3 regions of the Anoxybacillus sp. genome follow, and region 1 is predicted to be linked to each of the others. Evidence: riboswitches for the same ligand, from Rfam matches in the RefSeq annotation. Region 1 holds a riboswitch; each other region holds the start of a gene.
What was found. Region 1 has a riboswitch for S-adenosylmethionine ahead of mtnK (S-methyl-5-thioribose kinase). Riboswitches for the same ligand answer to the same signal wherever they lie in the genome.
Positions count from the first base shown of each region.

Region 2: another riboswitch for S-adenosylmethionine. It lies ahead of metK (methionine adenosyltransferase); the one in region 1 lies ahead of mtnK (S-methyl-5-thioribose kinase).
Region 3: another riboswitch for S-adenosylmethionine. It lies ahead of V7Z64_RS11580 (methionine biosynthesis PLP-dependent protein); the one in region 1 lies ahead of mtnK (S-methyl-5-thioribose kinase).

Region 1 is NZ_DAITON010000019.1:429-9,495, reverse strand. Features, by position in the region: gene V7Z64_RS03705 (pyridoxal phosphate-dependent aminotransferase) at 1-281, opposite strand, end outside; gene V7Z64_RS03700 (carbon-nitrogen family hydrolase) at 379-1,173, shown strand; SAM riboswitch class I at 1,260-1,359, shown strand; gene mtnK (S-methyl-5-thioribose kinase) at 1,576-2,745, shown strand; gene mtnA (S-methyl-5-thioribose-1-phosphate isomerase) at 2,761-3,795, shown strand; gene V7Z64_RS03685 (sugar ABC transporter substrate-binding protein) at 3,792-4,910, shown strand; gene V7Z64_RS03680 (sugar ABC transporter ATP-binding protein) at 4,907-6,394, shown strand; gene V7Z64_RS03675 (ABC transporter permease) at 6,397-7,356, shown strand; gene V7Z64_RS03670 (methyl-accepting chemotaxis protein) at 7,364-9,067, opposite strand, start outside.
Region 2 is NZ_DAITON010000004.1:364-19,659, forward strand. Features, by position in the region: gene V7Z64_RS00905 (Uma2 family endonuclease) at 1-205, opposite strand, end outside; gene V7Z64_RS00910 (tetraprenyl-beta-curcumene synthase family protein) at 248-1,318, opposite strand; gene V7Z64_RS00915 (alpha/beta hydrolase) at 1,293-2,111, opposite strand; gene V7Z64_RS00920 (gamma carbonic anhydrase) at 2,195-2,725, shown strand; gene V7Z64_RS00925 (phosphatase PAP2 family protein) at 2,799-3,317, shown strand; gene V7Z64_RS00930 (glycosyltransferase family 4 protein) at 3,331-4,458, shown strand; gene asnB (asparagine synthase (glutamine-hydrolyzing)) at 4,449-6,335, opposite strand; gene metK (methionine adenosyltransferase) at 6,397-7,602, opposite strand; SAM riboswitch class I at 7,723-7,831, opposite strand; gene pckA (phosphoenolpyruvate carboxykinase (ATP)) at 8,007-9,593, shown strand; gene V7Z64_RS00950 (energy-coupling factor ABC transporter permease) at 9,778-10,746, shown strand; gene V7Z64_RS00955 (energy-coupling factor transporter transmembrane component T family protein) at 10,743-11,474, shown strand; gene V7Z64_RS00960 (energy-coupling factor ABC transporter ATP-binding protein) at 11,426-12,199, shown strand; gene V7Z64_RS00965 (fatty acid desaturase family protein) at 12,259-13,344, opposite strand; gene V7Z64_RS00970 (DUF2584 domain-containing protein) at 13,582-13,824, shown strand; gene V7Z64_RS00975 (ABC transporter substrate-binding protein) at 13,928-14,905, shown strand; gene V7Z64_RS00980 (ABC transporter ATP-binding protein) at 14,915-15,685, shown strand; gene V7Z64_RS00985 (ABC transporter permease) at 15,672-16,478, shown strand; gene ytkD (RNA deprotection pyrophosphohydrolase) at 16,514-16,987, opposite strand; gene V7Z64_RS00995 (hypothetical protein) at 17,051-17,359, opposite strand; gene V7Z64_RS01000 (Dps family protein) at 17,441-17,878, opposite strand; gene V7Z64_RS01005 (S-ribosylhomocysteine lyase) at 18,074-18,547, opposite strand; gene yidD (membrane protein insertion efficiency factor YidD) at 18,677-18,901, shown strand; gene V7Z64_RS01015 (GTP-binding protein) at 18,979-19,296, shown strand, end outside.
Region 3 is NZ_DAITON010000146.1:487-5,254, forward strand. Features, by position in the region: gene V7Z64_RS11575 (cupin domain-containing protein) at 1-476, shown strand, start outside; SAM riboswitch class I at 623-730, shown strand; gene V7Z64_RS11580 (methionine biosynthesis PLP-dependent protein) at 803-1,906, shown strand; gene metC (cystathionine beta-lyase) at 1,910-3,049, shown strand; gene V7Z64_RS11590 (HD domain-containing protein) at 3,070-3,606, opposite strand; gene V7Z64_RS11595 (hypothetical protein) at 3,727-4,257, shown strand; gene tnpA (IS200/IS605 family transposase) at 4,304-4,702, opposite strand.

The DNA of each region.
Region 1 (9,067 bases):
GGATCAATCGTTACCCCATATTCGCGCTTATAAAACGTTGCCACCGCCTCTTTTAAAAACGAATAGCCGCGAAATGGCGAATATTTATGATATGTCGGGTTGGCAGCCGCTTGTTGAAGCGCGGCAACAATATGCGGCGGCGTCGGCTGATCCGGGTTTCCTTGTCCTAAATTAATAACATCTCGCCCGTCAGCGATGACCGCATGTACTTTTTGAACGAGCGATGCAAAAAATTGCTTCGGCAGTTGCTGCAACAAATGAGATTGCGGAAATGTCGTCATTTTGCCCACCTACTTCACAAAAAGGTTGAAATTCTAGTCAAACATCATATATTGTAAAAATCAAAATGTAAAGAAAATTTTTTTTGAGGTGAAACGAATGAATATAGCTTGTATACAAATGGACATTGCCTTTGGGGAACCGGAAAAAAATAAACAAACCGTCGTGCGCTACATGGAGCAAATTGCCTGTGACGCCGACGTCGTCGTCTTGCCCGAGCTATGGACGACAGGATACGATTTAGCGAGACTTGGCGATATTGCCGATGAAAACGGCGAACATACAAAAACGTTTCTTTCTTCGCTTGCACAAACGTACAATGTGCATATTGTCGGCGGATCGGTAGCGAAAAAGACAGAAAGACAAATAACGAACACGATGTACGTCGTCGATCGAAACGGTCATGTCGTTAGCGAATATAGTAAACTCCATTTGTTCAAATTGATGGATGAACATAAACATTTGCAAGCTGGAGAAACGACGGGCATATTTTCGCTTGACGGCGTGACGGGCGCAGGCGTCATTTGTTATGACATTCGCTTTCCGGAATGGATTCGCGCTCATGCGCTTCAAGGTGCCGAAGTGCTATTTGTCGTCGCCGAATGGCCGCTCGTTCGCCTGCATCATTGGCGCACGTTGTTAATGGCGCGCGCGATTGAAAACCAATGTTACGTCGTCGCATGCAATCGGGCAGGGAAAGATCCGAACAACGAATTTGCCGGCCACTCGATGATCATTGACCCATGGGGAAACGTCGTCGCAGAAGGGGATGAACGAGAAGCGGTCATTACGGCGAATATTGATATAAACGAAGTGCAACATGCGCGCGCGCGCATCCCGATTTTTACCGATCGCCGTCCAGATGTGTATAAAAAATTTTTAAAAAATGATTGACAAACGAGCATGAAGCGATGTATGATTCGAATCAAGCGAATTCACGAAACTTTTTCATTGTTACAAACATTCGAATAATACAAATACTCTTATCAAGAGCAGGTGGAGGGACGAGCCCGATGAAACCCGGCAACCGGCGATGGCGCACGGTGCTAATTCTTGCAGCAGTAGGCTGAGAGATAAGAGGTGCGAAGCAAACTTCAAACCTCTTTCGTTCAGCGAAAGAGGTTTTTTGTTTAAGAAAACTTTCTATCATAGCAGAGAAGTGTCTAGCTCCAAGCGCCATCGGCTCGAGTCGCTCCGCTCCACACTGCGGCGGCAATAGCCTCCTCGGTGGAGCTTGTGCGCTCTTCGCCGATAGGCAGGCGCTTTACGCTTTTCTTAATTTAGGGAGGAATCACTATGTACGAACCGTTAACAGAGCAAAAGGCGGTCGCGCTCGCGATTCGCTTAGGGCTATTCCAAGAAGATGCGCTTCTTTCATGCCAAGAAATTGGCGATGGCAACTTAAACCTCGTCTTTCGCATCGTCAACGAGCGGACAAACGACAGCATCATCATAAAACAAGCGTTGCCGTACGCGAAAGTCGTCGGTGAAAGCTGGCCGCTCACATTAAAGCGCGCAACAATCGAAAGCCAAGCGTTGCGCACGTTCGCAAGCTACGTCCCTCAGTATGTACCAAAAGTGTATTATTCCGATGAGACTTTAGCGATTACGGTGATGGAAGATTTATCACATTTACAAATCGCGCGCCGCGGGCTGATCGAAGGAAAAACGTTCCCGCACTTGTCACAACATATTGGGGAATTTATCGCCAAAACAGCGTTTTATACATCGGATTTTGGCATGAATCAACAACAAAAAAAGAAGCTCGCCCAACAATTTACAAACCCTGAACTATGTAAAATTACGGAAGATCTCGTCTTTACCGACCCGTTTTTTGACCACGACACGAACAGCTTTGAAACGGAGCTTCGTGCTGATGTCGAGCAGCTTTGGCAAGATGATGAACTCAAGCGCGAAGCAGCGAAATTAAAACGGCTCTTTTTAACAAAAGCAGACGTGTTGCTTCATGGCGACTTACATACCGGAAGCATATTCGCAAGCGACGATGACACGAAAGTAATTGATCCAGAATTTGCATTTTACGGTCCGATCGGCTTTGATTTAGGGCAATTTTTTGCCAATTTACTATTAAACGCCCTCTCTCGCCATGAAAGCGAACGCGAGCCGCTCTTTACACATATTGAAAAAACGTGGGACGTGTTTGTTCGCACATTTACAACATGTTGGCAAGAAAGCAACGAACCGTATGCGCGCGTTTCTTTCGTGCTCGACGACATCATGAACGATGCGCTCGTCGAAGCGATCGGATTTGCTGGTTGCGAAGTCATTCGCCGCACGATCGGCTTAGCGCACGTAGCTGATTTGGACGAATTGCCACTTGAACGGCGGCTAGAAGCAAAACGGCACGCTCTTCGCCTCGGACGCGAGCTCATCGTGCAACGTGAACATGTGCCGATTCATGCTATCAAACGTCTCGTACAACAAACGGTACATGTCAACAGCTAGGAGGAAGACGATACGATGAAATCTGTACAATGGCACGATACACATATTACGATTTTAAACCAACAAGCATTGCCTCATAAGACTGAATATTTAGAATTAAAAAACATAAAAGACGTATGGGACGCGATCGTCGCGCTCAACGTACGCGGAGCGCCGGCGATCGGCATGACGGCCGCCTTCGGGTTAGCGCTCGCGGCGAAATCGTATGAAACGAACGACTTAGCACAGTTTCACGCCAACTTAAAGCGCGACCGCGACTATTTAGCGAGCTCGCGCCCGACCGCCGTCAATTTATTTTGGGCGCTTGACCGGCTCATGAAAAGCGTCGCCAACGCCACCTCGGTCAATGAAGCGAAAACGACGCTCATTCATGAAGCGATTTGCATTCAAGTTGAAGATGAAGACGTATGCCGACGCATCGGCGAACATGCCCTTTCTTTGTTCCAAGACGGCGATCGCATCATGACGATTTGCAATGCGGGGGCGATTGCTACCGCCCGATACGGCACGGCGCTCGCACCGTTTCATTTAGCGAAAGAAAAAGGAATGACGCTTCATGCGTACGCTTGCGAAACGCGCCCTGTGCTGCAAGGTGCGCGGCTTACCGCTTGGGAACTTTCGCAAGCTGGCGTCGATGTGACGCTCATTACAGACAATATGGCGGCGCAAACGATGAAATCAAAGCGCATTTCTGCCGTCATCGTCGGGGCAGACCGCATTGCCGCCAACGGCGATACAGCGAACAAAATCGGCACGCTCGGCTTAGCCATTTTAGCGAACGCGTTCAACATTCCGTTTTACGTCGCCGCTCCGCTATCGACGATCGACTTACAGACGGAAACAGGGGACGACATTCCGATTGAAGAACGGGCGAAAGAAGAAGTGACGCATATCGCTGGCGTAAACATCGCGCCGGATGTGAACGTGTACAATCCTGCATTTGACGTTACGCCGCATGAACTCATTACCGGCATCATTACCGAAAAAGGCATCGTGTCTGGCGACTACAAAACGAAGCTACCGACATTATTTGAGGAGGTTTTCGCATGAAAAAACTATCAATACTCATCGTGCTTATATTTGCCCTTTTAACAGGGTGCACGAATGAACAAGACGCCGTATCGAAACCGGCCGAACAGCCGAAACAAGAAGCGAAAGAAGAAGCAAAAGGAGAAACAGAACAAGCCGACATTCCAGAAGCGTTACAAAAGCCGATTAAAATTGCTGCCATTATGCAAATGTCGATCGGCACGTTTTCATCGCAATATATCGCCGGCGTAAAAGAACAAGTCGCGAAATTTGGCGGCGACGTGCAAATTTATAACGCCGACAACGATTTAACGAAGATGGCCTCATACGTTGAAACAGCAATCAACCAAAACGTCGATGCCATTTTACTAGACCACGGACGCGCCGACGCGCTCAAAGCGCCTGTTGAAAAAGCGCTCGCTAAAGGCATTCACGTCGTCGCATTCGACAACGACTTAAACATTCCGGGCGTCACGGTTATTGACCAAGACGATTACAGCTTAGCGTGGAAAACGTTAAAAACGTTAGCGGAAGATTTAAACGGCGAAGGGGAAATTGTCACCATTTGGGTCGGCGGTTTTACGCCGATGGAGCGGCGCCACGTCATTTATGAAGCGTTTCAAAAACGATATCCGAACATAAAAGAAGTGGCGAAATTCGGCACCGCAAGCGCCAATACAGCGCTAGATACGCAAACGCAAATGGAAGCTATTTTGAAAAAATATCCGAACAAAGGCGACATCGATGCGGTGTTTGCGACGTGGGATGAGTTCGCCAAAGGAGCGACGCGCGCCATTCAACAAGCAGGTCGAACAGAAATTAAAGTGTACGGCATCGACTTAAGCGATGAAGATTTACAAATGATTCAACAACCAAACAGCCCATGGGTCGCAACGACCGCTACCGATCCAGCGGAAGTTGGGCGCGTACAAGTGCGCTTTGCTTATCAAAAAATTGCTGGCGAAAAAACGCCAAACATTTACTCGCTTGAGCCGCATGTAGTGAAACGTTCCGATTTGCCAAACACATCCGTAACGATGAATGACTTGCATAACTACATCCAAAGCTGGGGACAATCGAACGTTGCGGTTTCACCATGGATGAAAACGTTAGAACAACAGGTGAATAAACAATGAGCGGCTTACGGATGAATGAGATCGTCCATTCATTTGGTGACGTCACCGTATTAAACGGCGTGAACTTTCATGTCCAACCGGGCGAAGTTCACGCCCTTTTAGGAATGAACGGCGCAGGAAAAAGCACGTTAATGAACATTTTAGCCGGCGTGTTGCAGCCAACAAGCGGAACGATTGACATCGACGGAAAGACGCATACGTTTTTTTCACCGAAAGATGCGAAACGAGCAGGCATCGGACACGTCGTACAAGAAGTCGATGCCGCGTTGTTCCCTGCTTTGTCCGTATATGAAAATGTGCTTGCCGAACATATCGTCGCGCAAAAACAACCGTTGTTTTCAAAAACAAAGCAACGTTCATTTGTCGCACAGCTTCTTGCGCGCGTCGGTCTGGAACACGTGTCGCTCGATGCGCCCGTACAAGCGTGCACGCTTCATGAAAAACAGCTTATTTTACTGGCGCGCGTCCTTTCTTCTTCCGCACGCTACATCATTTTAGACGAGCCGACCGCCTCGTTAAGCGATGAAGAAACGAACCGATTGTTTACGATGATTGAACAGTTAAAAGCGCAAGGCGTGGCGTTTATTTACATTTCGCATAAGCTGCACGAAATAAAGCGCATGTGCGACCGCATGACGATTTTGCGCGATGGGGCAGTCGTTTACGAAGGCGATGTGTCGCTAGCAACTGAAGACATCGTTCGCCATATGGTCGGACGGCAAGCGGACGCGCGCCAAAAACATCATCGTGAAATAAGCGGAGAGACGCTTTTTGAAGTGAAGCAACTATACATTCCGAAAACGAAAACGACGGTCGACCTCACTGTACGCCGCGGGGAAATTGTCGGCATTGCCGGCATCGTTGGAGCGGGAAAAACGGAATTGGCAGAAAGCATCATCGCTGCGGTCGAAACGACAGGGGAACGCATCGTTCGCGGCAAAAAACAAGCATGGTCGTCGCCAAAAGATGCCATTGAAGCTGGCGTTTGTCTCATTCCAGAAGAGCGGCGCAAACAAGGGCTATTTATGAACGAAACGGTCGAAAAAAATTTGACGGTGCGGCTATTGTCTAACGTGTCAACGTGGCAATGGATTCGAAAACGGGACGAGCGGGCGCTCGCTACATCGCTCATTTCTTCGTTACGTATTCGTCCGTCTTCGCCGACTGCGCTTGCGAAAAACTTAAGCGGCGGCAATCAACAAAAAGTCGTCATCGGCAAATGGCTGCAAACGAATAGCGACGTCTTTATTTTTGATGAGCCGACAAAAGGCATTGACGTGCATGCGAAAGAAGAAGTGTTTGCGATGATTCGCTCGCTTGCCGACGAAGGAAAGGCGATTATTTATTTGACGAGCGAATGCCAAGAGCTACTTCATATCGCCGATACCATTTACGTCATGGTGGACGGTCGCTTCATTAAGCGAGTGAAAGCATGTGAGACGACATACGAACAGCTCGTTCATCATATGAGCGGAGGTGAATAAAGGTGAAATTTTTATATAAATACGGAACGATCGTTGCGATTGTCGCTGTCACCGCTTTTTTTAGCGCTACGCTCGACTCTTTTTTGACGTACGCAAACTTTAGCGACATTTTACGATCTATTTCTATCGTCACGCTCGTGGCGGTCGGGATGACATTTTCGTTCATTGTTGATGGATTTGATTTATCGGTCGGCTCAACCGCGAGCTTAGCGACGATCGCTAGCGCATCCGCGCTCGTTTTACACCGCCAAGAGCTATTAGTCGCGCTTCTCGTTCCGCTTCTGCTCGGAGTGCTCGTCGGGTTGTGCAATGCGTTTCTTACCATTCAACTTCGGCTGCCTGATTTGTTGGCGACGTTAGCGGTCATGTATATCGTCAACGGCATCCAACTCACATATACGAAAGGATTTTCGATTTATAACGACATGCCGCTTCCAGAAGGCGGGGTAGCACCGGGCAAATTTATCCCTTCTTTTTTATTTATCGGGCAAGGAGAGCTGTTTGGCATCCCCTTTTCCGTCTTGCTTATGCTCATCGTCGTCGTTTGCGCTCATCTTTTTTTAACGTACACAAAAGCAGGACGAATGTTTTATATGACGGGAGAAAACCGCGAAGCCGCGAGACTAACCGGCATTCCAGTCAATCGCTATCGCGCGTATGCTTATATGATTAGCGGAGCGTTTGCAGCTTTAGGCGGCATTGTGCTCGCTTCGCGCATCGGTACCGGACAAGTGTCGGCAGGCGCTCCATTATTAATGGATGCAGTCGCAGCGGCATTTATCGGCTTTTCCGTGTTCGGCGCTGGCAAGCCGAACGTCATCGGCACGCTGCTTGGCGCGATGTTCATTGGCGTGTTGTTAAACGGATTAACGATGATGAACGTCCCATACTATGCTCAAGATATTGTCAAAGGCGCCATTTTAATTTTTGCACTTGCGTTGTCCCATATCGTTAAAAAATAAACCCACCTTACGCGAGGTGGGTTTCAAACGTTCGTTCTTTTTCAACTTTTTTGATCAGTTCATCGAGCAACTGAATGACTTCGGCAGATGCTTGTTCAAGTTCAATAAGTTGCGCTTCGACTCCTTTTCTATCGCCTTTTGCGTACGCTTCCGCCGCTTTTTTTGCCGCGACGTGCACTCGTTCGTGCGGGGCGTCTAGTTTTTCATACGCTGGCGTGCCAGCTAGCTGTTTTTTCGTCTGTTCATCAAAATACCATTTCCCTAGTCGGCATTGATAGTGGGAAGCGACATCTTCCGGGCGAATCGTCTCATAACCGACAATCATATTATAAATGCGCCATTTCCATAATAAATGATCCGTCTTCGCCAAATGAAGAAGCGCTTTAGCAGACAGTTTCACGCTATTTTCATTCACCATGCTCAAACGGAAACGGTCGATCGCTTTGCTGAGCGCATGTACGGTTTTTCCTGTTTTTTCACCGAGTTCACGCACGTATTCTGTTAATGAAGCGATCGACGACATGCGGCTAGAAATTTCATCTACCGCTGCCGCTTGCTCTTCCACAACAGCTGCGTTCGTATTTGTACTATCTTGAATGTCTCCCATCGCATGGACGATGTCTTGCAAGAGCGGCATCGCTTCTTGCGCTTGTTTCACCGCTTGACGAATCGTCGCCGACGTCGAATAAATGGCAGATGACACTTCTGATGAAATCGTCCGCAACTCTCCAACGTTTCGTTGCACTTCCCCGAGCGATTGCACCGTATGGTCGGCAAGTTTACGAATTTCTTCTGCCACAACGGAAAACCCTTTTCCGTATTCCCCTGCACGTGCCGCCTCAATCGAAGCGTTTAACGCTAACAAGTTCGTTTGATCCGCAATGCCGTTCACGAGCTGCATCACTTTTTCAATCGCGCTTAAATGTTGTTGTAAATGTTCAAAGCGATCAACCATATGAGTGAATTGCTCAGACGTTTCCATAATTTCTTCAAACGCTTCGTTCATCATATGTTGTCCTTTTTCTGCTCGTTCCACCGACGTTGTCGTTTTTTCTGCGATGACGGTTGCGGCATGTGCAACTTCCGATACGGCCGTCGTCATTTCTTCCGTCGCCGCCGTCACCATTTGCACGTCGCTATTTTGTTGATCAAGCGCTTGAAGCAAATCTTTAATAAACATAATTTCTGCGTTTTGTTCCATCAGTTCAGCTGTGCCGCTTGCGATTTGCTCCATCATCGTTTCCGTATACACTTCCACGAGTAGCTGTTGCTCGATATTAATCGCCCGTTGCAACGCTTCCATGAGCGCTAAACAACGTTTTGGCGCTAGCGCCACTTTCGCTAAAAGCGTCGTTAAAACGAAGAAATTGAACTGGTTAAAAGCGACGAGCAGCTTGCCGACGTTCACTTTTTCTTTTCGCAACAAATGGAAAAAGCGGAGCGATTCATCGACATATGCGCGATTGCGCTCCATTGTAAAAAACGCGTTTACATACGCCTCAATGCGCGCTTCTGTCACCGTTTTCGCCGCTTCCGGCTGCACATGTTGCAACCCTTCATAAAAAAGGCGAATCATTTCTTGCTTGTGCGGGGCAATCAGTTCATCAATTTGTTTTAACTTGGCGAAATCTTCTGTCGTAAAATGGTTATACGATAACGTATCGACAAACCGTCCGTGAAACGAATAGTCCGTTCCTTTTTCAAGCAGTTC
Region 2 (19,296 bases), on a different contig from region 1:
TAGGGGCGGCAAATACTTTACATGTCTTTCCTTTCAAATAACTCCCAAATATTGTATGAAGATTGCTTGATACGAGTTGATGCTGGATGCTCGGTGAAGGTGTCATATAAACGACGCCATCAATATATTCTAATCTTTCATCACTATGTTGACGCATAATTAGATACTGTTCATACGTGACGTGTGAAAAGCGAGGTAAAGACATATTCATCCCTCTCTTTTTTCTTCCATTATACACCCGTTTTCTTCACGCATACATCCATTTTTGCCATTTTCGATACATTCTGCCGTTCCAATAAAAGAAGTGGGACGTCATGCCACCGGAACGCAACAATTGTTTCGCTAGCTTATGAATAGCTTCTTGCTCGTGTACTTTTTCATCTGATAAATATAATCCGAGCAAACCACGATGAATGAAGCGATGAAATTCGCGATGTGGCAACTGTGCGATATAGCGATCTGCTTCTTCAATGAAATGACGCAAACGGGCAAATAGCGCCTCCTCATTCGGATAATAAAAACAAAAATTTAAATCCCCACCTTGTCGATCTTCCTCTTGATCAATGAAGTAATCAAGCAAAATGTGCAGCCCTTGTACGTACGGAAAATAGCTGTCGCGCACACGTTGGGCAAGACGCTGATCGAACGCATCATTACAGGCGTAAGCAACTAAACAAAAGATGCCGAGCGTTGAACCAGAACAAGCGGAAAATTCATACCATTCCATTTTCGGCAACGATGCTTCGTATTGAGCAAACCATTGCTTAAGTCGAGGGACTCGCTCCTCTTTTTTTACATGTTTATGTACTTGTAAATCACAATAATATGATGCGAGCTCGTGTAAAAATGGAGCGATCAACTCATAATGACGAACTCCTTCTAACGTTTCTTGGCACGTATCGACAAGAGCATGCAAATACCCCCCATCATCTTGCTCCGTCCGATAGCGATAATACGCCTCTTTTTTTGCTCCGACAGTTAATGCGTGCATCATCGAATCGTGCAATGCGCGAAAATCGTTCGGATCAAGCGACGTGCTCCGATCGCATAAATTATCTAAATAATCGCTAATCGTTTGATAAGCGACAATAAAGCGAACACATCGCTCCAATTCTTTCCCTGAAAGCAACGATAAAATAGCTCCCCCTTCACAATGGAACGTTTTTGTTGCGATGCTCGCCAACGCTTGTTTTCGCAATTCTTCATTCGGAATAGCTTTAGCCCTTTTTTTCCAAACAGATAATTCGCGATGCACGAGCGGAAATACACGACGATATACAGCGCGCATTAAACTAAAAGGATTGGTTGGCACGTTCAATCATCTCACCTCTTTGCAACTGCAAAGTTAAAAACGTATGGGCATATAAAAATACTTGTTCACGTTCAAGTTCGTTAAAAATTTCATGATATAGTTTCGGCCATTCTTTATATACTTTCTCGCTCACCGTCAACTGATCAAACCATGATTTGACTGCACGTTTATCGACAATTTTATCATCCCCCGCCTGCATGACGAGTATTGGCACGTCTCGTAAGTCGGCAATTTTTTCATGAGCGATACGAATGGCTTTCACTAACTCACGATACCAACGAACAGACACCTTTGTGACATACAATGAATCGTTTTTGTCCATTTCTCGCACTTCTTCGTTTCGAGTCGCCATTTCTACCGTTAACCCCGATGGAAATCGCTTTTTCGGATGAATAACATTTAAAATGCGCGAGGCGATCTCAAGTGCTTTCGATGGATAATGAACAAGCCCTAAACAAGGAGAAGATAAAATAACGCCGCGCACGGGAAGACGTTTTTCTTGTAATGTGCGAATGACAACAAGTCCCCCCATACTGTGACCAAGTAAAAAAATTGGCTGTTCATACACACTTGCTTCATGCACCCAGCTTGCAACTGCTTCGATATATTCGTCAAATGAATCGATATGTCCTCTTCGACTGCGCGACGTCGTTCCTTGCCCTGGTAAATCTCCCGCAACGACATGAAAACCGTGCGTGCGAAACATTTCAATAAGCCATTTATACCGACCGTGATGTTCAGCGGCACCGTGAACGATGACGATCGTTCCTTTTGCGTTTTCTCCTTCCCATTTCCACATGTACTTCCCCTCCTTTATGTTTACGAATAGACGAAAAATTTGTACACTAAATATAACAAACTGAACTGAAAGGGACGAGTGAAATGATTTATCCATATAAAGAACATACACCAAACATTGCACCTTCCGCCTTTATTGCAGATTACGTTACTATTACAGGCGATGTAACGATCGGAGAAGAAACGAGCATTTGGTTCAACACCGTCATTCGTGGGGATGTTGCACCAACGATCATCGGCAATCGTGTGAACATTCAAGACAATTCTGTCCTGCATCAAAGCCCAAACAATCCGCTCATCATTGAAGATGATGTTACCGTTGGTCATCAAGTCATTTTACATAGCGCAATCGTGCGAAAAGGTGCCCTTGTTGGTATGGGGTCGATCGTTTTGGACGGCGCCGAAATTGGTGAAGGTGCTTTTATCGGTGCAGGTAGCCTCGTTCCACAAGGAAAGAAAATACCGCCACGCACTCTTGCGTTCGGACGCCCAGCAAAAGTAATCCGGCCATTAACAGAAGAAGACGAGCACGAAATGGCGCGCATTCGCCGTGAGTACGTAGAAAAAGGACAATATTACAAGACGCTTCAAGCTAGCAAGCCACGCAGCAAATAAGCGTGGTATTTTTACATTGTTTTATTATTTACTTAACATACGTATTTTATCATAAAGTTAGGGGGAATGGCTTATGTTGCAAAAGTGGTACGATTGGGAATGTAAATTATTTTACAGCATTAATCGTTATTTCGACCGCAAATGGATGAATATATACTTTCGTTCCATTACACATGTCGGGGGAGCAACTTTTTCAATTACAGCCGTCTTGTTAGCCATTTGGCTGCTGCAAGATGAATGGCGAGATGCCGCCATAGCGAGTGCTGCTGCATTAGCTTTTAGTCATATCCCTGTCGCAGTCATGAAAAAAATGTACCCACGTAAACGACCTTATATTTCGCTTCGCCATACGCGAGTAACAAAAAATCCATTAACCGATCATTCATTTCCTTCTGGACATACAACAGCTGCGTTTTCTGTCATCGTTCCGTTTTTACTATACGCTCCAACTCTTGCTGTTTGTCTTTTACCTATTGCTGTTAGCGTTGCTGTGTCGCGCATTTACTTAGGGCTTCATTATCCTTCTGATGTGCTTGCCGGTTGTATGCTCGGTACGTTGTTTGGCGTCGCTTCATTTTCTGTTATTTTATAAGGGAGGAATCGTCATGAAAGTTGCTTTATTTACTGACACGTTTGCCCCTGAAGTGAACGGCGTCGCCCGAACATTAAAGAGATGGGTCGACTTCTTAGAATCTCGTGGAATCGACTTCCGCGTTTTCGCTCCCGAAACGCGGAAAGATTATCTTTTTACAAATTCTATTTATCATCTGAAAAGTTTTCGTTTTTTTCTCTATCCTGAATGTCGTTTAGCTATTCCAAATGTCATAGCTGTACGGGAACAATTAGAACGTTTTCAGCCTACGCTTATTCACGTTGCTACTCCTTTTAACATCGGTTTATGCGGTTTACATTATGCAAAAAAAATGAATATCCCCTTTGTCGCCTCATACCATACACATTTCGATCAATATTTACAATACTACAATCTCGATTTTTTGTCCCCTTGGCTTTGGCGCTATATGCACTGGTTTCACCGCTCTGCCAAAAAAATTTTTGTCCCTTCTGAAGAAACACTTCAACACTTGCAACAACACGGGTTTACAAACTTGCATATTTGGCCGCGCGGTGTGGATTGTACAGCATTTTATCCTCGCGAAAATAACGAATCATTTCGAAAAACATACAATATTACTGCACGACATATCGTTTTGTACGTTGGCCGATTAGCACGCGAAAAAAATGTCGATCTACTTATTCAACTTGCTAAGCAAATGTCCTCCTCTATCCATTGGCTCATCGTCGGTGACGGCCCATTAAGAGAACAACTAAAACAAAATGCTCCTAACAATGTAACGTTTACTGGCTTTTTAAGCGGAGAGCAGTTGGCAGAAGCATATGCAGCCGCCGATATACTAGCATTTCCATCCCCAACAGAAACATTTGGAAATGTTGTGTTAGAATCTTTCGCATCTGGTACTCCTGCTGTGTGCGCGAACCGTGGTGGTGTGACAACAATTGTAAAGGAACAACAAACAGGTTTATTGTGTCCCCCTGATGATTTAAATAATTGGAAAAAAGCAATCGAATATATGCTTGAAAATGAACAGGAACGAAAACAAATGGGGAAAGCCGCTCGCGAATATGCCCAGACGAAAGACTGGGAAAACATATTCAGCGAACTTCTTTCCCACTACGAGCAAGTCATTCACACGCGTCACTCTCATTACGCATGAGAGCGGATGGCAACGTGTTCTTTGAAGAAATCATACTTCTCCTCTACGTATACGGCATGCCAAATCATAAACATAAGCACGGTCCATAATTTCCGACTATAATCTGCCCTTCCTGTCGCATGCTCATCAAGCAACTGTAAAAGAACATGTTTATGGAATACGTCATCCGTTTCGCTTTGTTGAATGGTCGTTTTTGCCCAATCGTACAATTCATCTTTTAACCAATGGCGAATCGGAACAGGGAAACCGAGTTTTTTACGGTATAATACGTGATCTGGCACAAGTCCTTCCGCCACTTTTCGCAGTATATACTTTGTCGTGCCATTCTTCGTTTTCAAATGAGCGGGAATATGCTTAGCCACATCGAACACTTCTTTATCTAAAAACGGGACGCGCAATTCGAGTGAATGAGCCATCGTCATTTTGTCAGCTTTTAATAAAATGTCACCGCATAACCATGTATGCAAATCAACATATTGCATTTGTTCAACCGGATGATACAAAGACGTTTCATCATACAAATGTTTCGTGATGTTTGTATATGCCAGATGACTCTTGTATTCTTTCAATATAAGAGCTTTTTCTTTCTCCTCAAACATTTTCGCATTGCCGATATATCGGTCACGTAACGGCGTCGTACCACGCTCGATAAAACTTTTCCCTTTCATCCCTTCCGGAAGAAGACGGGCGAATGCGCGCAGCATATGCTTCACCGGCTTCGGAAGATAAGTAAAGAAACGTAACGAATGTGGTTCACGGTAAATATTGTATCCCCCAAACAGTTCATCTGCCCCTTCACCTGATAATACGACGGTAACACGCTTTCTCGCTTCACGAGCAACAAAATAAAGAGGCACAGCTGCTGGGTCAGCGAGAGGATCATCCATGTGCCACATAATGTGCGGCAAATGTTGTACATATTCTTCTGGGGAAACTATATAGCTATAATGTCGAACATTTAGCTTTTCAGCTGTTTCCTTTGCTACGTCAATCTCACTAAATCCTTCATGAGCAAACCCGACGGAAAACGTCTCAAGATGAGGATGAAATTGTTTCGCCATGGCGACAACGAGCGAAGAATCGATTCCCCCAGATAAGAAAGAGCCGACTGGTACATCGCTGCGCATATGCACTTCAACAGACTTCATAAGGGCGTTTCGAATATCTACAATCCACTTTTCTTCCGATTGATTTGTCGGCGTGAACGATGGAGTAAAATAGCGAACAAATATCGGTTGTTCGCCGATTTTTTTTACCATGTAATGGCCTGGCTTTAGCTTACAGACGCCTGTCGTCATCGTCAACGGCTCTGGAACATATTGAAACGTTAAATAATGGTGAAGTGCTTCTTTGTTGATATCCCCGTCTATTGCTAACAAAAGGCTTTTCTTTTCCGAAGCAACGAGGAAACGATCACCTTGGGCAGCATAAAAAAACGGCTTAATCCCGAACGGATCGCGCGCAGCAAATACCGTTTTTTCTTCTTTATCCCAAATAACAAAAGCAAACATGCCGCGCAATTGTTGCACACATGCCTCTTTTTTTTCAGCGTATAACGCTAATATCACTTCTGTATCTGAGTGCGTCGCAAACGTATATTTCTGCTCGAGCTGTGCACGCAGTTCAATGTAGTTGTAAATTTCTCCATTGAAAATGATCCAGTATCGGTCGTTTTCGTATGAGAGCGGCTGATGGCCTGCTTCTAAATCAATAATGCTTAAACGTCGAAATGCGAAATGTACATGCTCATCAAAAAAATATCCTTCATCGTCCGGTCCGCGATGAGTAATGATATCATTCATTTGTTGGAACGTCTTTTTCCATTCATCACATACTTGCCTTGGTTGATCATATATGCAACCAACGAATCCACACATTGTCCCACCCCGCTGTTTTAACAAAGAAAGAGAGTTACATGATGTAACCCTCTTCTCTTGCTTACTTCGCTAACTGTAACGCTTGTTGTTTTAATGCTTCCGCTTTATCTGTACGCTCCCAAGGAAGATCAATGTCCGTGCGACCGAAGTGACCATAAGCTGCTGTTTGCTTATAAATCGGGCGACGGAGGTCGAGCATTTTAATAATGCCTGCTGGGCGAAGATCAAAGTTATTGCGAACAACTTCGATTAAAATATCTTCAGATACTTTACCTGTTCCGAACGTATCAATCGAAATAGATACTGGCTTCGCAACACCGATCGCGTACGCTAGCTGCACTTCACATTTATCCGCAAGACCTGCCGCAACGATGTTTTTCGCTACATAGCGAGCGGCATATGCTGCCGAACGATCCACTTTTGTTGGATCCTTTCCTGAGAACGCTCCACCACCGTGACGAGCATAACCGCCGTACGTGTCAACGATAATTTTACGTCCTGTCAAGCCTGCATCGCCTTGCGGACCACCGATTACGAAGCGACCTGTTGGGTTGATGAAATATTTTGTGTTTTCGTCGATCAATTCTGCTGGAACGACAGGCTTAATGACGTGTTCTTTAATGTTGCGCACAATTTGATCTTGTGTAATTTCTGGATGATGTTGTGTAGAAACAACGATCGTATCGATGCGCACAGGCTTACCGTTTTCATCGTACTCGACCGTTACTTGCGTCTTTCCGTCCGGACGTAAGTAAGGTAAAATGTCTTCTTTACGCACTTCTGATAAACGGCGCGCAAGTTTATGGGCGAGCGAAATTGGAAGCGGCATAAGCTCTTTCGTTTCGTTGCACGCGAAGCCAAACATTAATCCTTGGTCCCCTGCACCGATCGCTTCAATTTCTTCGTCTGTCATTTGTCCTTCACGCGCTTCTAACGCTTTGTCAACACCCATCGCAATGTCTGGTGATTGCTCATCAATTGACGTTAATACGGCGCACGTATCTGCATCAAAACCGTATTTCGCACGCGTATAGCCAATTTCACGAATCGTTTCGCGAACAATTTTCGGAATATCTACATATGTAGATGTCGTAATTTCTCCGCTCACTAAAACAAGTCCTGTCGTTACGCTCGTCTCGCATGCAACACGCGCATTTGGATCATTTGCTAAAATCGCATCTAAAATCGCATCGGAAATTTGGTCGCAAATTTTATCCGGATGCCCTTCCGTTACAGATTCAGATGTAAACAGACGACGTTTAGGCATTTAAACATTCCTCCTCAGTATAGTGGCAAATGATACGGTACTCATCCCTCTTATTATGGTCTATCGTGAAAAAAACCTTTCCCTCAGAGGAAAGGTTTTTGCATTTGTCTGCGCCTTTCACTCTTATCGTTCAAGGGCGTTCCCTTGCCACAGGTTAGCACCTTTTCACGCATGTGACGGTTGCTGGGTTTCATCGGGCCTGTCCCCCTCCACCAACTCGGGATAAGAGTATCCGTTCATTTCAGCATCATATCACATCTATACGAAGCGAGTCAACGTTTTTTATGCCACAATGATCTTGAAAATAAATTCAAGAAAAATACATGAATTAGTATGGATTATTTATTAAAATGTGTTATACTTTTTACATGAAGAATAAATCAAACAAAGGTAGGTTTTGTCCAATGAATTCCATTGAATTGACAAACAAATCATCAACACTCTTACAAAGGGATGGGGTTTTTCATAACTTATCTGTACCACGATTAGTAGAAAAAGTGTTAACTCGTCAAGAAGGCATTCTCACTTCATCCGGTGCTGTTTGCGCAACGACCGGAAAATATACAGGCCGTTCCCCAAAAGATAAATATATCGTTGAAGAACCATCTGTTAAACATAAAATTGACTGGGGAACAGTTAATCAGCCAATTTCTGAAGAAGTGTTTGATCGTCTTTACAATAAAGTCGTTGATTATTTAATGACAAAAGAAGAAGTGTTCGTATTTAACGGTTTTGCGGGTGCCGATCCAGCTTATCGTTTACCTATTCAAGTAGTGAATGAGTTTGCTTGGCATAATTTATTTGCTCATCAATTATTCATTCGTCCAACAGCAGAGGAACTAAAAACGCACGAGCCGCAATTTACAGTCATTTCTGCTCCAACGTTTAAAGCTGATCCAGCTGTAGACGGCACACGTTCAGAAACGTTTATTATCATCTCATTTGAACGTCGCACAGTGCTCATTGGTGGAACGGAATATGCTGGCGAAATGAAAAAATCCATTTTCTCTGTAATGAACTTTTTATTACCGGAACAAGGAATTTTCCCGATGCACTGCTCAGCAAACGTAGGGCAAGAAGGAGATGTCGCACTCTTTTTCGGCTTATCCGGCACAGGAAAAACGACTCTTTCTGCCGATCCGAGCCGTCGCTTAATCGGCGATGATGAGCACGGGTGGTCGAACAACGGCGTCTTTAATATCGAAGGCGGTTGCTATGCAAAATGCATCAATTTATCGCGCGAAAAAGAGCCACAAATTTTCGATGCCATTCGCTTCGGCTCTGTATTAGAGAACGTCATCGTCGATCCAGACACGCGCATACCAAACTACGATGATGCGACGCTTACTGAAAATACGCGCGCTGCGTATCCGCTCGAAGCGATGGACAATATTGTTCAACCGAGCGTCGCAGGTCATCCACATACAATCGTCTTTTTAACAGCAGATGCGTTCGGTGTATTGCCACCAATTAGCAAACTAACGAAAGAACAAGCGATGTACCATTTTTTAAGCGGCTACACGAGCAAACTCGCTGGCACAGAACGCGGAGTAACATCGCCTGAAGCAACGTTTTCTACATGCTTTGGCTCACCGTTTTTACCGCTTCCTGCAACGCGTTACGCGGAAATGCTCGGGCAAAAAATCGATGCCCATGGCGTTCAAGTATTTTTAGTAAACACAGGTTGGACCGGTGGTGGATACGGGGTTGGCGAGCGAATGAAGCTATCTTATACGCGCGCCATGGTGAAAGCAGCGTTAGAAGGAGAATTAAACAACGTCGAAACCGTTCAAGACCCAATTTTCGGCTTGCATATTCCTCTCCATGTCCCAGGTGTCCCTGATGAAGTGTTGCAGCCAAAAAGCACATGGGAAGACAAGGAAGCATACGAACAAAAAGCTAAACAACTTGCGGCTAAATTCCGCGAAAACTTTAAAAAATTTACGAATGTTGATCCGCGTATTGAACAACTCGGTGGACCAATTGCATAACAAAAAAAGCTGCCTATTTTTATCGGCAGCTTTTTCATTTTTGTCATCTCGCATAAACGACAAAGATAAAAGCGGGATTTGTGACAAAAAAAGAAACGTTGTATCACAACCAAACGAAAAAGAAAAATGAAATGGCTTTCAATGACATATATCCTCTATAATAAGACACAAGGGGGGATTTGTGGTGCATATGGCAGATGCGCTTATTTCACCTGCGGTAGGAATAGCGATGTGGGGGGCTACCGCGGGAATAGCAAGCTATTCATTAAAAAAGTTAAACATCGAAGCGGATGAGAAAAAGCTACCTCTTATGGGGGTGCTCGGAGCATTTGTATTTGCGGCACAAATGATTAACTTTGCCATCCCGGGTACAGGGTCAAGTGGACATTTAGGCGGCGGATTGCTGCTTGCAGCGTTGCTCGGTCCGTATGCAGCGTTTTTAACTTTGGCAGTCATTTTGTTTATTCAAGCACTCTTTTTTGCAGATGGTGGACTGTTAGCGTTCGGATGCAATGTGTTCAATCTTGGGTTTTACACATGCTTCATTGCGTATCCGTTATACAAACGACTTGTTCGTCAAATGAACGTATGGTTTTCGTCCATTATCGCTGCGGTCATCGGATTGCAACTCGGTTCATTTAGCGTCGTTGTGCAAACGTTGCTGTCCGGGAAAGTCGAATTGCCTTTTACCACTTTCACATTATTTATGCAACCGATTCATTTGGCGATCGGCGTCGTTGAAGGCATAGCTACTGCTGCTGTCATCACTTTCATGATGAAAGCAAAGCCGGAGCTTTCGACAACGACATATATTCCGGTCAATCGAATGATTGCAACTATTGGTTTGCTTGCTTTAATAGTCGGCGGAATTTTTTCATCTATAGCTTCGTCCAAACCTGATGGATTAGCATGGTCTATTTTTCACACGGCTGGCACAGACGAGCTACATGCAACAACAGCCATTCATGGCGCATTGGAATCGATTCAACAATTATTTGCATTGTTGCCCGATTACAATTTGAAAAGCGCAGACGCATCGATCGGATGGCTAAACATTGGGACAAGCATTTCTGGCATCATCGGTGCATGTATCGTTGCATTCGTGCTCATCATACCGTACATGATGAAAAAATGGAGAAAGCAAACGCGATGAACATGATAACAAGTGTTGAAACGCGACGACATATGATGCATCCGCTAAGCATGCTTATTGCGACATTTACGTATATCGTCATCGTCGCCTCGTTCCACTCGTACGCGTTTGTAGAACTCATTCCGTTATCGCTCTACCCGACCGTCATAATCATTGTTTATCGCCTTTCTATCCGCCGTATAAAAAACATGTTGCTCGTCTCGTTACCTTTCATCATAGCGGTTGGCATGTCTCAATTACTTTTTATAGACGAGCATATTTCCATATTTCATTGGCATATTCAAGCAGGATGGCTGGCGTTTGCTACACTTCTCCTGAAAAATGTACTTGCAGTACTGGCAACAGCACTATTATTTTTCATGATCCCGATCGAGCAACTCGCAGGAGCACTTCTTTCGTTACGCATTCCTCGTTTGCTCGTTATACAATTACTTTTAACATATCGCTACATTTTTTTATTTTTAGAAGAAGCAAAAACACTTCATCAAGCGTATATGTTGCGCGCACCCCAACATCGTGCGATCAAGTTATCCGTTTGGGGATCGCTTGTTGGACACTTGCTGTTGCGAACATTTGAACGTGCTGAGCGCGTATATGAGGCGATGACATTGCGCGGCTTTTCGATTCAACGCCTCCATATCAAAATAGAACGGTGGACAATGAAAGACATCGTATATACATGTATATTGGTTGGATTGTTCATCGTTTATCGGTTGGTGATCATATGATAATAAACGTATCGGATATTTGTTACATATACCCAGATGGTCATGAAGCCATTCGTAATGTTTCCTTTTCTGTTCAGCCCGGGGAATGCATTGGTGTGATCGGAGCAAACGGGGCAGGAAAATCAACGCTATTAAAGTTGCTTGTTGGACTGTATATGCCACAAGCAGGGGAGATCATCATCAACAATATGCGCCTATCTAAGCAGACGCTGCGCGATATTCGCCGCACGATCGGCTTTACGTTTCAACAAGCGGACGACCAACTATTTATGCCGACCGTTTACGATGATGTCGCCTTTGCGCTTCGCAATGAAGGTATGGATGAGGAAGAAGTGAAGCAACGAGTCATACATGCTTTAACAAGCGTCGGAGCGATACACGTGAAAGACCGACCGCCATATCGTTTGTCAGAAGGGGAAAAACGTCTCGTCACTTTCGCTACTATCCTTGCGATGAAACCGAACATATTGCTCATGGACGAGCCAACAGCTGCGTTAGATCCGAAAGCACGACGAGCGCTTATTCAACTCGTTCGATCATTACCTCACACAAAAATCGTTACAACACATGATCTTGACTTTGTGCTTGAATGTTGTGAACGAACAATTGTACTCGCTGATGGAACGATCGTATATGACGGTCAAACAGAAGCAATATTAACGAACGAACCGTTTTTACACGAATATCATTTGGAACTCCCCCTCATGTTCCAACGAAAAAAATAAGACGTGGCGTATTTTGCCACGTCCCTCAACATATAAGAAAAGCGCCGATACACGACGCTCTATTTTTGCTTAGCCATTTTTTTTATAGTGATATGTTCTTCTTCTCCTTTATATGAAATGTCATCTATATTTAATCCGTTTCCAAGCGTTCCGTACACATGCCCCTCACGTGGTTCGATCAGCTCCGTTTGTTCATGATAAAGCCGCGGTGTCTTCCATAGCGCAATTAACGCTTTCGTCATCGGCATTTCATGATAACGATCCGGCCATAGTTGTTTAATATATTGCTTCACTAACGGATAATATTTTGAACTCATCGCTGGAAATAAGTGATGTTCTGTATGGTGGGAAAAGTTAAAATGTAACACATCTACCCACTTCGGAACGATAACTGTTAAACTGTTCGCTAACGGATCGTTGACCGGAACGAGCGGATTTAAACGATGGTTCGTTGAAATGTATCCCATAACAATCGCATTGCCAATTAGCAAAGGAAGAACAAACGCGAATATCCATTTCTCAATGCCAATCGCAAAAAGCAAACCAATCCATACCGACCATGGCAATACAAACTGCCAAAATACAGCACGACGACTTCCGCGCTCAAACTCCTTCCAAAAATGAAGAAGCATATGAAGCGAATGAACGGTAAACATCCCTGCTAATGACAAAAACGAGAAAAACGCACGAATCGGAAACGGGATGCGATAAACCCAACGAAGAAAACGACTTTGAGCTAAACGTTTGATCGTCGGCCACGCATCAGGATCGAGCTCCTCATGCTGTGTATGCACATGGTGTGTGGCGTTATGCCACTTTCTCCACAGCTTCGGTCCTGTACAAAGCGGCAAAAAGGCAATCCCTCCTAACAAATCACGAAGCCATGCCCGTTTGACAACTGTCCCGTGCAAAATTTCATGCCCTAGAAAACCTAAACCCGCAAAACAAAAACCGATAACGATAGAAAGCAATCCGTTCCACGCCCAATGAAGATCAAGTAGAGAAATTGTCATAATGCTACTGACTAAAACGAACATGTAAGCAAGCCCACCAAACAATCGAGACGGAACAGGACGAAACGCTTCTTCGGGCAAATACGGAGCGATACGAGCTGCATACCACCCGAATGAATGAAATTGTTTCATGTAATAAAAAACTCCCCTCATACGTAAAAACTTCACTTAAAAGAAACGAATATTCATACATTTCTCTTTTAAGCTTATTGCCATCGTATCATTTACATTCTCGTCCTGTCAACAAAATTTATTACCTGATCATATGATTTATTTTTACTATTTGATATCAACTTGTACGATGTAGTTGTACATTCGTAATAAATATGTTTCAATGAAGGTAAAAGCGCACAGTATGGGGTGAAATACATGGGCATGCCATTAGAGGTACAAACGATGATTGTCACAAACGGAAAGGAAAAACGGATCGAGCATAACTTATTTATTTTAGAGAAGGAAGGATATCGCTTATATCCAATGGATATTCCGTTAGAAGTAAGGCGAACAAAGCATGGAGAAGCGACAGGACAAGCTGTCGTCAAAAAACTCGTTCTTGAAAACGGGACAACGATCGTTACATATGAATTAATCGCCTTGCATTCCATTAACTAAACCGTCGGGCTATGTATATGCTCGACGGTTTTCTTTTTAGGGCATTCACACATTTTCGTTAGGCGCATACGATAAAGCAAACGAAAGGAAAGAGGGGAAACGCATGCGAAAATGGGGATTTTTGTTCATTATTTTCATGTTCTTACTTACAGCTTGCTCATCAAATGATGTAAAAACGTTGCGCGTTGCAGAGGTAACCCGTTCCATTTTTTATGCACCACAATATGTTGCTATTGAAAAAGGTTTTTTTGCTGAAGAAGGGATTCATATTGAGCTAAATACAACGTGGGGCGGCGATAAAACGATGACGACCCTTTTATCGAACGGAGCGGATATTGCGCTCGTCGGTTCGGAAACGTCCATTTACGTATATAGCCAAGGTGCTGTTGATCCGGTCATCAACTTTGCCCAGTTGACACAAACAGACGGAACATTTTTAGTTTCACGCGAACCGATTGCTAACTTCACATGGGACCAATTGAAAGGAAGTACATTTTTAGGACAGAGAAAAGGCGGCATGCCGCAAATGGTCGGAGAGTATGTGCTTAAGCAACACGGAATTGATTCACATAAAGACTTAAACCTTATTCAAAATATTGAATTTGCCAATATTGCTAATGCGTTTGCAAGCGGAACAGGTGATTTCGTCCAACTATTTGAACCGACTGCTAGCGTGTTTGAACAAGAAGGAAAAGGATATATTGTCGCTTCATTCGGGACGGAATCTGGTCATCTCCCATACACGACATTTATGGCAAAACAAAGCTTCATTGAAAAAAACAAAGATGTGATTGATAAATTCACACGAGCTCTTTACAAAGCACAACAATGGGTGCAAACACATAACGCCAAAGAAATCGCAACGGTCATTCAGCCGTACTTTGAAAATACGGATGTCGCGCTCATTGAAAAAGTCGTCGATCGCTATAAAAAACAAGGCTCATACGCTACAGATCCGATTTTAGATGAGGAAGAATGGAACCATCTGCAAAACATCATGAAAGATGCAAATGAATTACCGTCGTACGTGGATCACTCTATCTTAGTCGATACATCGTTTGCTGAAAACGCGAAAAAGTAGGTGAACATCATGCCTATTTTAACAATTGATCAAGTAATGCACGCCTACGTAACGAACGATTCAGCCATATTAGCACTCGATCGTATTTCACTTACTGTTGAGAAAGGAGAATTTCTCTCCTTTCTCGGCCCAAGCGGCTGTGGAAAGACGACTCTCCTTTCCATCATTGCCGGATTGATTGAACCAACAAAAGGACGAGTGCTTATTGAAGGGAAAGAAATACAAACGATGCGTCAAACGATCGGATATATGCTACAACATGATTATTTGTTCCCATGGAAAACAATCGAGCAAAACGTCACACTCGGATTAAAACTCACAGGCAAATATAGTGAGAAAACAAAAAAACAAACACTCGCTCTTTTACACCAAATCGGGCTGCGTGATGTGGACGACCGTTACCCGAATGAATTGTCCGGAGGGATGCGCCAGCGCGCTGCACTCGTGCGCACACTCGCAACTGATCCAAAAATTTTATTGTTAGATGAACCGTTTTCGGCGCTTGATTACCAAACAAAACTGAAGCTTGAAGACCTCGTATGGGAGACGTTAAAACAATATCGCAAAACCGCCCTTCTCGTCACGCACGATATTGGCGAAGCTATTGCGATGAGCGATCGCATCGTTTTATTTACCGCAAGGCCGGGAAAAATTCAAAAAATCGTTACCGTTCCAGATTCATTAAAAGCATGCACGCCGTTTCAAGCTCGTCAACATCCAGATTTTTCACCGCTCTTTCAAATGATTTGGAAGGAGTTAGAGAACATTGAACAAACATGAATGGCTACAACGCATATATGATCAACATCTATCACATGAAAAACGAGAAAAACGAATCGTCCGTCTTTTTCAAATCATGATTATGGTTTTATTTTTTAGCTTATGGGAAATAGCGAGCCGCTTCCGCTGGATCGACCCTCTATTGTTCAGCTCGCCATCCTCAGTTTGGCATTTGTTAATTACCAAACTACGCGATCATACGTTGCTTGCGCATACAACAGTAACATTGACAGAAACTGTACTCGGCTTTATCGTTGGTACAATTATCGGTGTTTGTTTCGCTACGATGCTTTGGTGGTTTCCACGTGTATCAAAAATCGTTGATCCGTATTTAGTCATTTTAAACGCGATGCCAAAAGTGGCGCTTGGGCCAATTTTAATTGTCGCACTCGGACCGAATATGACATCCATTGTAGCTATGGGGGCGATCATTTCGATCATCATTACAACCATTGTCGTCTATACATCGTTTAAAGAAGTCGATGCAAATTATATAAAAGTGCTCCAAACATTCGGCGCAACGAAGCGACAATGGTTCATAGAAGCTATTTTACCCGCTTCATTTCCTACAATCATTTCAACGTTAAAAGTAAACGTCGGTTTATCTTGGGTCGGTGTCATTGTCGGTGAATTCCTCGTCTCTAAACAAGGACTCGGTTATATGATTATTTACGGGTTCCAAGTGTTTAACTTCACACTCGTTTTATTAAGTTTACTTATGATTGCTTTACTTTCGAGCATCATGTACCAACTTGTCAGCTGGCTCGAGAAAAAGTTAGTCAAACGCTCGTAACCTCTCGCTACACGTTAAAACGGCGAGGGGATTTTTTAAATCAAACCTCGCCGTTTTAACTCCTGCTTCGTACATGCCCATACTTTATCCTTCATAATAAAGCTAAATCGTTCATCCGCCACGATGTCATCTGGCATATGCTTCATTTGCACAGGACCGTTCGTCTCAAAATACGATTGCCTTTGCTCAATCGTATGAACATGGGCAAAGTAAATATTTTTTACGATCGTTTCATTCGGGCGGTTTACTTCGTACTGTCCAACGTACGTCACTTTTTGAACGATGCCGCCAGTTTCTTCCCTTACTTCACGAATAGCTGCCGCTTCCGCCGTCTCTCCCTCTTCTACTTTGCCACCCGGAAACTCTAATCCACGTACTGCGTGATTTGTCAATAACCAATGGTTACCGTAACGACAAATGACAAAAACATGTTTTGGACGTCGTGAAAAAGGATGGTCAGAAAATGACAGTCGAACATCATATCCGTAATAATCTTGAAATATAATCATCGCCGTCTACCCTCAACTGCATGTTTTCTTCATTGTACCATACAGAACAATTGGCGACAGCTTTCAATGTTCAATGATCCCCATTGTTTCAATTTGTTGTTTTGCTTCTTCATCCCCAAGCTCATAAATAAGTCCATACACTTTTTTCATTGCGTGATCGTAACCGTCATTCGGGCGGTCATAATGATATTGTACATATGGCACATGCGCACGCCAAAATGATTGCCAATCCGATGAATACATCTCATCAAAATATTCACGCAACTGAATAATTTGTTCGTCCGTCGCTTCAATGCGAAAATCCCACGGCGAAGCCGTTTTTACTTGCGAAATTTCGCCGCGCGCCACCGAAATATAGTACGTCTTTTTCATCGCCCCACCTCTTTTCCGTTCGTTTACGGTTAGTGTGAGTCGGTATTCTTTTTTTATACAAAAAAAGGCGGTAAATCCGCCTTATCCGAGAAAAGATTTTAACATCCAAACATGTTTTTCTAAGCTTTGATGAATGCCTAAAAGCATATCCCCTGTCGTTTCATCATCAATTTCTCCGGCATAATTCATACCTTCTTTTAGCTCTCGGATCATCGTTTCAAAATCACGAACAATTTCTTCTACCATTTCTTCTGCCGTTTCATTTCCTTTTGCTTCATGTACAGAAGCTGCCGCTAAATAATCTTTCATCGTCGCTAACGGTTTTCCACCTAGCGCTAACAACCGCTCTGCTAGCTCATCAATATGTAGCGCTGCTTCGTTGTACAGTTCCTCAAATTTCGTATGCAGCGTAAAAAACTGCGGTCCTTTCACATACCAGTGGTAGTTGTGCAATTTTACGTATAACACATTCCAGTTCGCAATTTGTTTGTTGACAATGTCAATTAATTTTTCTTTCATCCTCGTTCCCTCCTCAATCATAACTTTTCCCCTCCTTCATTATAGCAAACAAAAAATTTTTTGGAAAATAATATGTTTTCGCATTCAGATAACATGTGGACATCTTAAGCGTTGTAACAGTTTCGAAAGCATAGTTGATAAATGGCCAACTGAAAAAATAAAGGTTCAGACGTATAGGGCCTGAACCTTTATTTTTTAACCGAACACCTTTTTCAATTCTTCCTTTGGCTGTGATAGCCAATAGCGCATCAATCGCTTCGCTCCTTCTAAATCATGCAACTTTGCTTGACCGCACTCTTTTTCTGTTGCGGCTGGTACTTCTGTCACAGTTAACGCCTCATTCATCGTCGCTTCTAATAAATCAATAATGTCTTCGACTGTTGGCGTACCGCTAACTACTAAATAGTAGCCCGTTTGACATCCCATTGGGGAAATGTCGATAATATCAAAATGGTCATACTTCTCGGCATGCTTGCGAATATGTACCGCAAGCAAATGCTCAAGCGTATGAATAGCCGCTGGCTGCATCGCCTCTTTATTCGGCTGACAAAAACGAATATCAAATTTATTCACAACACCGTCGCTCCCGACTCGATGAACACCGCAATGGCGAACGTACGGCGCCTTAACCGCACAATGATCCAGTTCAAAGCTTTCTACTGAAGGCATACTTCTCACCTCTTTTTCAATTGTTACGTTTTTATCATACACAAAAGTCCGACTTTTTTCATCTTTTTTTATTGGAATTACTTCAAACAACTATGTTACAATAAGCAAAAATAGGGGTAGGTGTATCGTATGAAATACATATTCATTTTGCTCATTCGTTTTTATCAACGTTTCATTTCCCCTCTGAAACCGCCAACATGCCGCTTCTACCCGACTTGTTCACACTACGGATTAGAAGCGATTCGCCGCTTCGGTGCCTTAAAAGGTGGCTATTTAACGATCAAACGCCTTTTAAAATGTCACCCGTTTCATCCCGGAGGATTTGATCCTGTCCCAGAGAAAGAACAAAAATAGTTGTTCTTTCTCTTTTTTTTCGCTATGATAAACAATGTAAATCGTAATAATTACGCTTTGTGAAAGGGGAACAATAAATGAAAGTGCCTGTTACGGTATTGAGTGGATATTTAGGTTCAGGAAAAACAACGTTGCTTAACCATATTTTAAACAATCGCGAAGGGTTAAAAATTGCTGTTATTGTGAATGACATGAGTGAAGTAAATATTGATGCGGAGTTAATTAAACAAGGTGGGTTTTCACGTACAGAAGAAAAGCTTGTGCAAATTCAAAACGGCTGTATTTGTTGTACATTGCGGGAAGATTTAATGAAAGAAGTCGAGAAACTTGTCAAAGCAGGAAACATTGATTATATTGTTATCGAATCGTCCGGTATTAGTGAGCCCATTCCTGTC
Region 3 (4,768 bases), on a different contig from region 1:
ACTATCCGAGCTATATGTATGTGCCGATGTATCCATATCCGATGATGGGGTATCCGCTTCCGCGCGCAACCGCGACAGATTACGGGCCGAATCCATTTGTTGTGCAAATAGAAGAAGCGACGAAACAAAACAATATGTTTCGTACGGCGCTATGGACAGGGCCGCATTTGCAAGTGACGTTAATGAGCCTTCAAGTTGGAGAAGATATCGGATTAGAAATTCATAATCATCTCGACCAATTTTTGCGTATCGAACAAGGGGAAGGCATTGTGCGGATGGGAAAAAGGAAAGATCAGCTCACGTTTGAAAGGAAGGTAGCGGACGGATCGGCTATTTTCGTGCCAGCGGGAACGTGGCATAACTTGATGAACACGGGAAACGTTCCACTTAAACTGTACTCGATTTATGCCCCGCCACAACATCCAGCTGGAACGGTGCATCCGACAAAAGCAGATGCCCTTGCGGCAGAACGATAAGAGACTTGGGGCGATGCCTCAAGTCTTTTTTGCTCCAACTTTTCCTTGGGCAACATACTTGATTATTAGGCGATAAAAAACAGTTGCAATGTTTTTGAAAATGATGTACATTAATTAAAAATCAGAAAATTCGATATTGTTTTGCGTTCTTATCGAGAGAAGCGGAGGGACTGGCCCGATGAAGCTTCAGCAACCAGCCGGAAACGGTCAGGTGCTAAATCCAGCGAATTGGCGTTCAATTCGGAAGATAAGAAGAAGCGATTGTCTATGGACAAAAAAGCCTTCTTCTTTGAAGGCTTTTATTTTTTTAGAAAGGAAGAGAGCGAATGAGTCATATCGAAACACGGTTAGCGCAAATTGGTAATCGAAGCGAGACAACGACGGGGACGGTCAATCCGCCAGTATATTTTTCAACGGCGTATCGTCATGAAGGAATCGGACAATCGACAGGGTACGATTACGTTCGAACCGGCAACCCGACAAGGCATATTGTCGAAGAGGCGATTGCACAGCTAGAAGAAGGGGATCAAGGTTTCGCATGTAGTTCAGGCATGGCGGCGATTCAAACGGTGTTTGCGCTATTTGAAAGCGGCGACCATTTTCTCGTTTCGGCCGACTTATATGGCGGGACGTATCGTTTGTTTGAAAAAGGCTGGCGCAAGTGCGGCATGACGTTTACATACGTCGATTTTCGCGATGTTGATGCGGTGAAGGGGCATGTGACGGACAAAACAAAGGCGATTTTTTTAGAAACGCCAACGAATCCTTTAATGCAAGAAGCGGACATCGAAGCGGTCGCGGCGTTTGCGAAACAACATGGGCTGCTTCTTATCGTTGATAATACGTTTTACACCCCTGTACTGCAAAAGCCGCTCACAAAAGGAGCCGATATCGTCGTTCATAGCGCGACAAAATATTTAGGCGGACATAACGATGTGCTAGCTGGGCTCATTGTCGCCAAAGGAAAACAATTGTGCGAACAGCTGGCGATGTATCATAACGCCATCGGTGCGGTGTTGTCTCCATTTGATTCATGGCTGTTAATTCGCGGCATGAAGACGCTTGCGCTTCGCATGCGCCAGCACGAACAAAACGCAAAGGCGATATATGAATTTTTAGCCGAACATGAAGATGTGACGGACGTATTGTATCCGGGAAGAGGAGGAATGTTGTCGTTTCGCGTGCGCGATGAAAAGTGGGTGAATGCCTTTTTACGAAGTTTACAGCTCATTACGTTTGCGGAAAGTTTAGGCGGTGTCGAAAGTTTTATTACGTATCCAGCGACGCAAACGCATATGGATATTCCAGAGGATGTTCGCATCGCAAACGGGGTGTGTAATCGCCTATTGCGTTTTTCTGTCGGCATTGAACATGCGGACGATTTAATTGCTGATTTAACTCAAGCGTTTCAACGCATGAAAGAGGTGTAGAGGATGGATTTGCAAACGCAACTCGTTCACAATAAATGGCAGATCGATGCGCAAACGGGGGCCGTTAGCGTCCCGATTCATCATGCGTCGACGTTTCATCAGTTTGACTTTGATACGTTCGGCAAATACGATTATAGCCGTTCGGGCAATCCGACGCGCGAGGCGTTGGAGGAGACGATTGCGGAATTAGAAGGTGGAGTGAGCGGTTTTGCGTTCGCTTCCGGCATGGCTGCCATTTCAACAGCGTTTTTATTGTTGTCAAAAGGGGATCACGTATTAATTACCGATGATGTGTATGGTGGAACGTATCGCATCCTCACCGATGTATTGAGCCGATTTGGCATCGAGCATACGTTTGTCGATATGACTGATTTAGATGCGGTAGCGCGCCACATTCGCCCAAACACGAAAGTCATTTATATGGAAACGCCATCGAATCCGCTATTGAAAATTACGGATATTCGTGGGGTTGTGAAGCTCGCCAAAGCGCACGGATGTTTAACGTTTTTAGATAATACGTTTGCGACGCCTGTGTTACAGCGTCCGCTTGATCTCGGCGTCGATGTCGTTTTGCATAGCGCGACGAAATTTTTAGCCGGCCATAGCGACGTTGTAGCTGGACTTGCGGTTGTCAAAGATGCGCGCTTGGCGAGGGAACTGCGCAAACTGCAATATTCGTTTGGTGCGGTGCTTGGCGTGCAAGATGCGTGGCTTGTGTTGCGCGGGTTAAAAACGCTTCACGTTCGGTTAGATTACGCTTCACGTTCGGCGTTGCAGCTGGCGCAGTTTCTCCATCGTCATCCGAAAGTGGCGCACGTATATTATCCGGGGCTTTCTTTTCATGAAGGTCATAACATTCATCGCGATCAAGCGCGCGGGTTTGGCGCGGTGCTGTCGTTTGAATTGGAAGACGAACAAGCGGTGCGGACGTTTGTGAAACATGCGCGCATCCCTGTGTTTGCGGTCAGTCTCGGGGCGGTCGAGTCGATTTTATCGTATCCGGCGAAAATGTCGCATGCCGCTATGCCGAAAGCGGAGCGCCATCGCCGCGGCATTACGGACGGCTTGTTGCGCCTAAGTGTTGGATTAGAGGCGACCGATGATTTGCTTGCTGATGTGGAACAGGCGTTATCATATGTATAGGCTAGGCACATCGCCTAGCCTTAGCTAATTTGGTCGAGCGCATCACGCTTCATTTGCTGTTCGACCATGCGATCAAGTTGTTGAATTTTTTTCAAGGCGAGTTCGTCATCGATTTGGCGATAATGATGTTTACCGCCCGGTTCTTCATCCGCTTCATCCGCAAGTTTGACGATCGTCTGGAGCGGCTTTCGTTTTAATTCTCCTTCTGGAAGGTACGAATCGGTGTGAAGCAAAATGGCGAGGGCAATTTCTTTCGCATGTTGAGGGTGTTCGCCGAGTCGAATAAGCAACTTATGCGCTCGCTCTGCCCCTTTAATCGCATGAATATCGTTTTGTTTATATGTTTCATAGTCCCACGTTCCGTTTGAGTACCATTCATAATGACCGATATCATGAAGCAAAGCAGCTTTTGTCGCTAAATCGACGTTCACTCCATAAAGCAAGGCGAGGCGATATGCGTGGTATGCGGTAGCGATGGCGTGCGCGACGCCTGAACGTTTCAAATATTTTTGAGTGATGGGGTGAAGGAAGATGTCAGTTAATGTGACACGTCTCATAGCTCACCATCCCTTTCGAATGTTTTTCTAATTATCATATCATGTCTTTTTTAGAAAAGGCAATACATATTTTTTCTGTTTTTTCTTCATACTAAGTGAAAAAAGGTTTGGAGGACGCGTATGTTTTTATCCTTATTGTTATCAGTTATGACGGTCGTGTCGGCTCAAGGGGACGTGTGTACGAAAAAATTGGATGAAGCGAACGTGCAGCTATGTGGCAAAGAAGATGGAGAGTGGCTCCGTCACTTCACGCTACATGTCGGAAAAGAAACGTATACGTTTCCAGAATGGGAGCATGTAAACGACCCGAAAGCACTTCCGCAATTGTATTCGATGGACGTGACGGAAGATGGAAAAGAAGATATTGTCGTTTTTCTCGTAAAAGCGCGCGGAAACGGAACGTATAAAAACGAGGTGCATGTGCTATCTCATCAACGAAACGGCATTGAGGAAGTCATCGTCGAAGATCCGCGTCCCATCATCTTAAAGAGCGTCAAAATGAAAGAGACGGACGAAGGGACAGAGCTGATCATCGATCATGTCCACGCGCTCATTCCGCACAATCGCGAAGGCGGGAAGGGGATAAAGACGACATTCAATCGCTTTTTAAAATACGCCGTCGATAAACAAAAATTGAAGGCCGTTTTATAAGATTGGGCGTAAAACCCCTATGCCTTTAGGCTAGGGGATGTAAGCCCTAACGACCTTGTTCTTGAATATATTTTTGAATAATCTCTTTGCTTACATTCCCAATACTACAAGAAAAATATCCATCACTCCAAAAGGTTCGTTCTTTCCAAAAATGTCGGCATAAGTACACTTCGTGCTTTTGCCACATTCGATAAGTTGTGAGTTGCTTTAATAATCTAACGATTTCAAGAATACTCCATTTTGGAGAATATCTGATTAAGATATGAATATGGTCTTTGTCTATTTCTTGCTCAATAATTTGCCAACCGTAATGATTAGCTATTGATTCGATTTCAGTTTTAATATCATCACCGACTTTTAATAATAGCTTTTTTCGATATTTGCAAACAAATATGAAGTGACATATAAGCAAGTGCTTACTATGATTTTCAGAAATATACTTCAACCCGTGGTGCTAGATAAAATCGAGTAAGCATAAAAATAGCCCTTGCCTGAGGATCTCCTGTAGAAT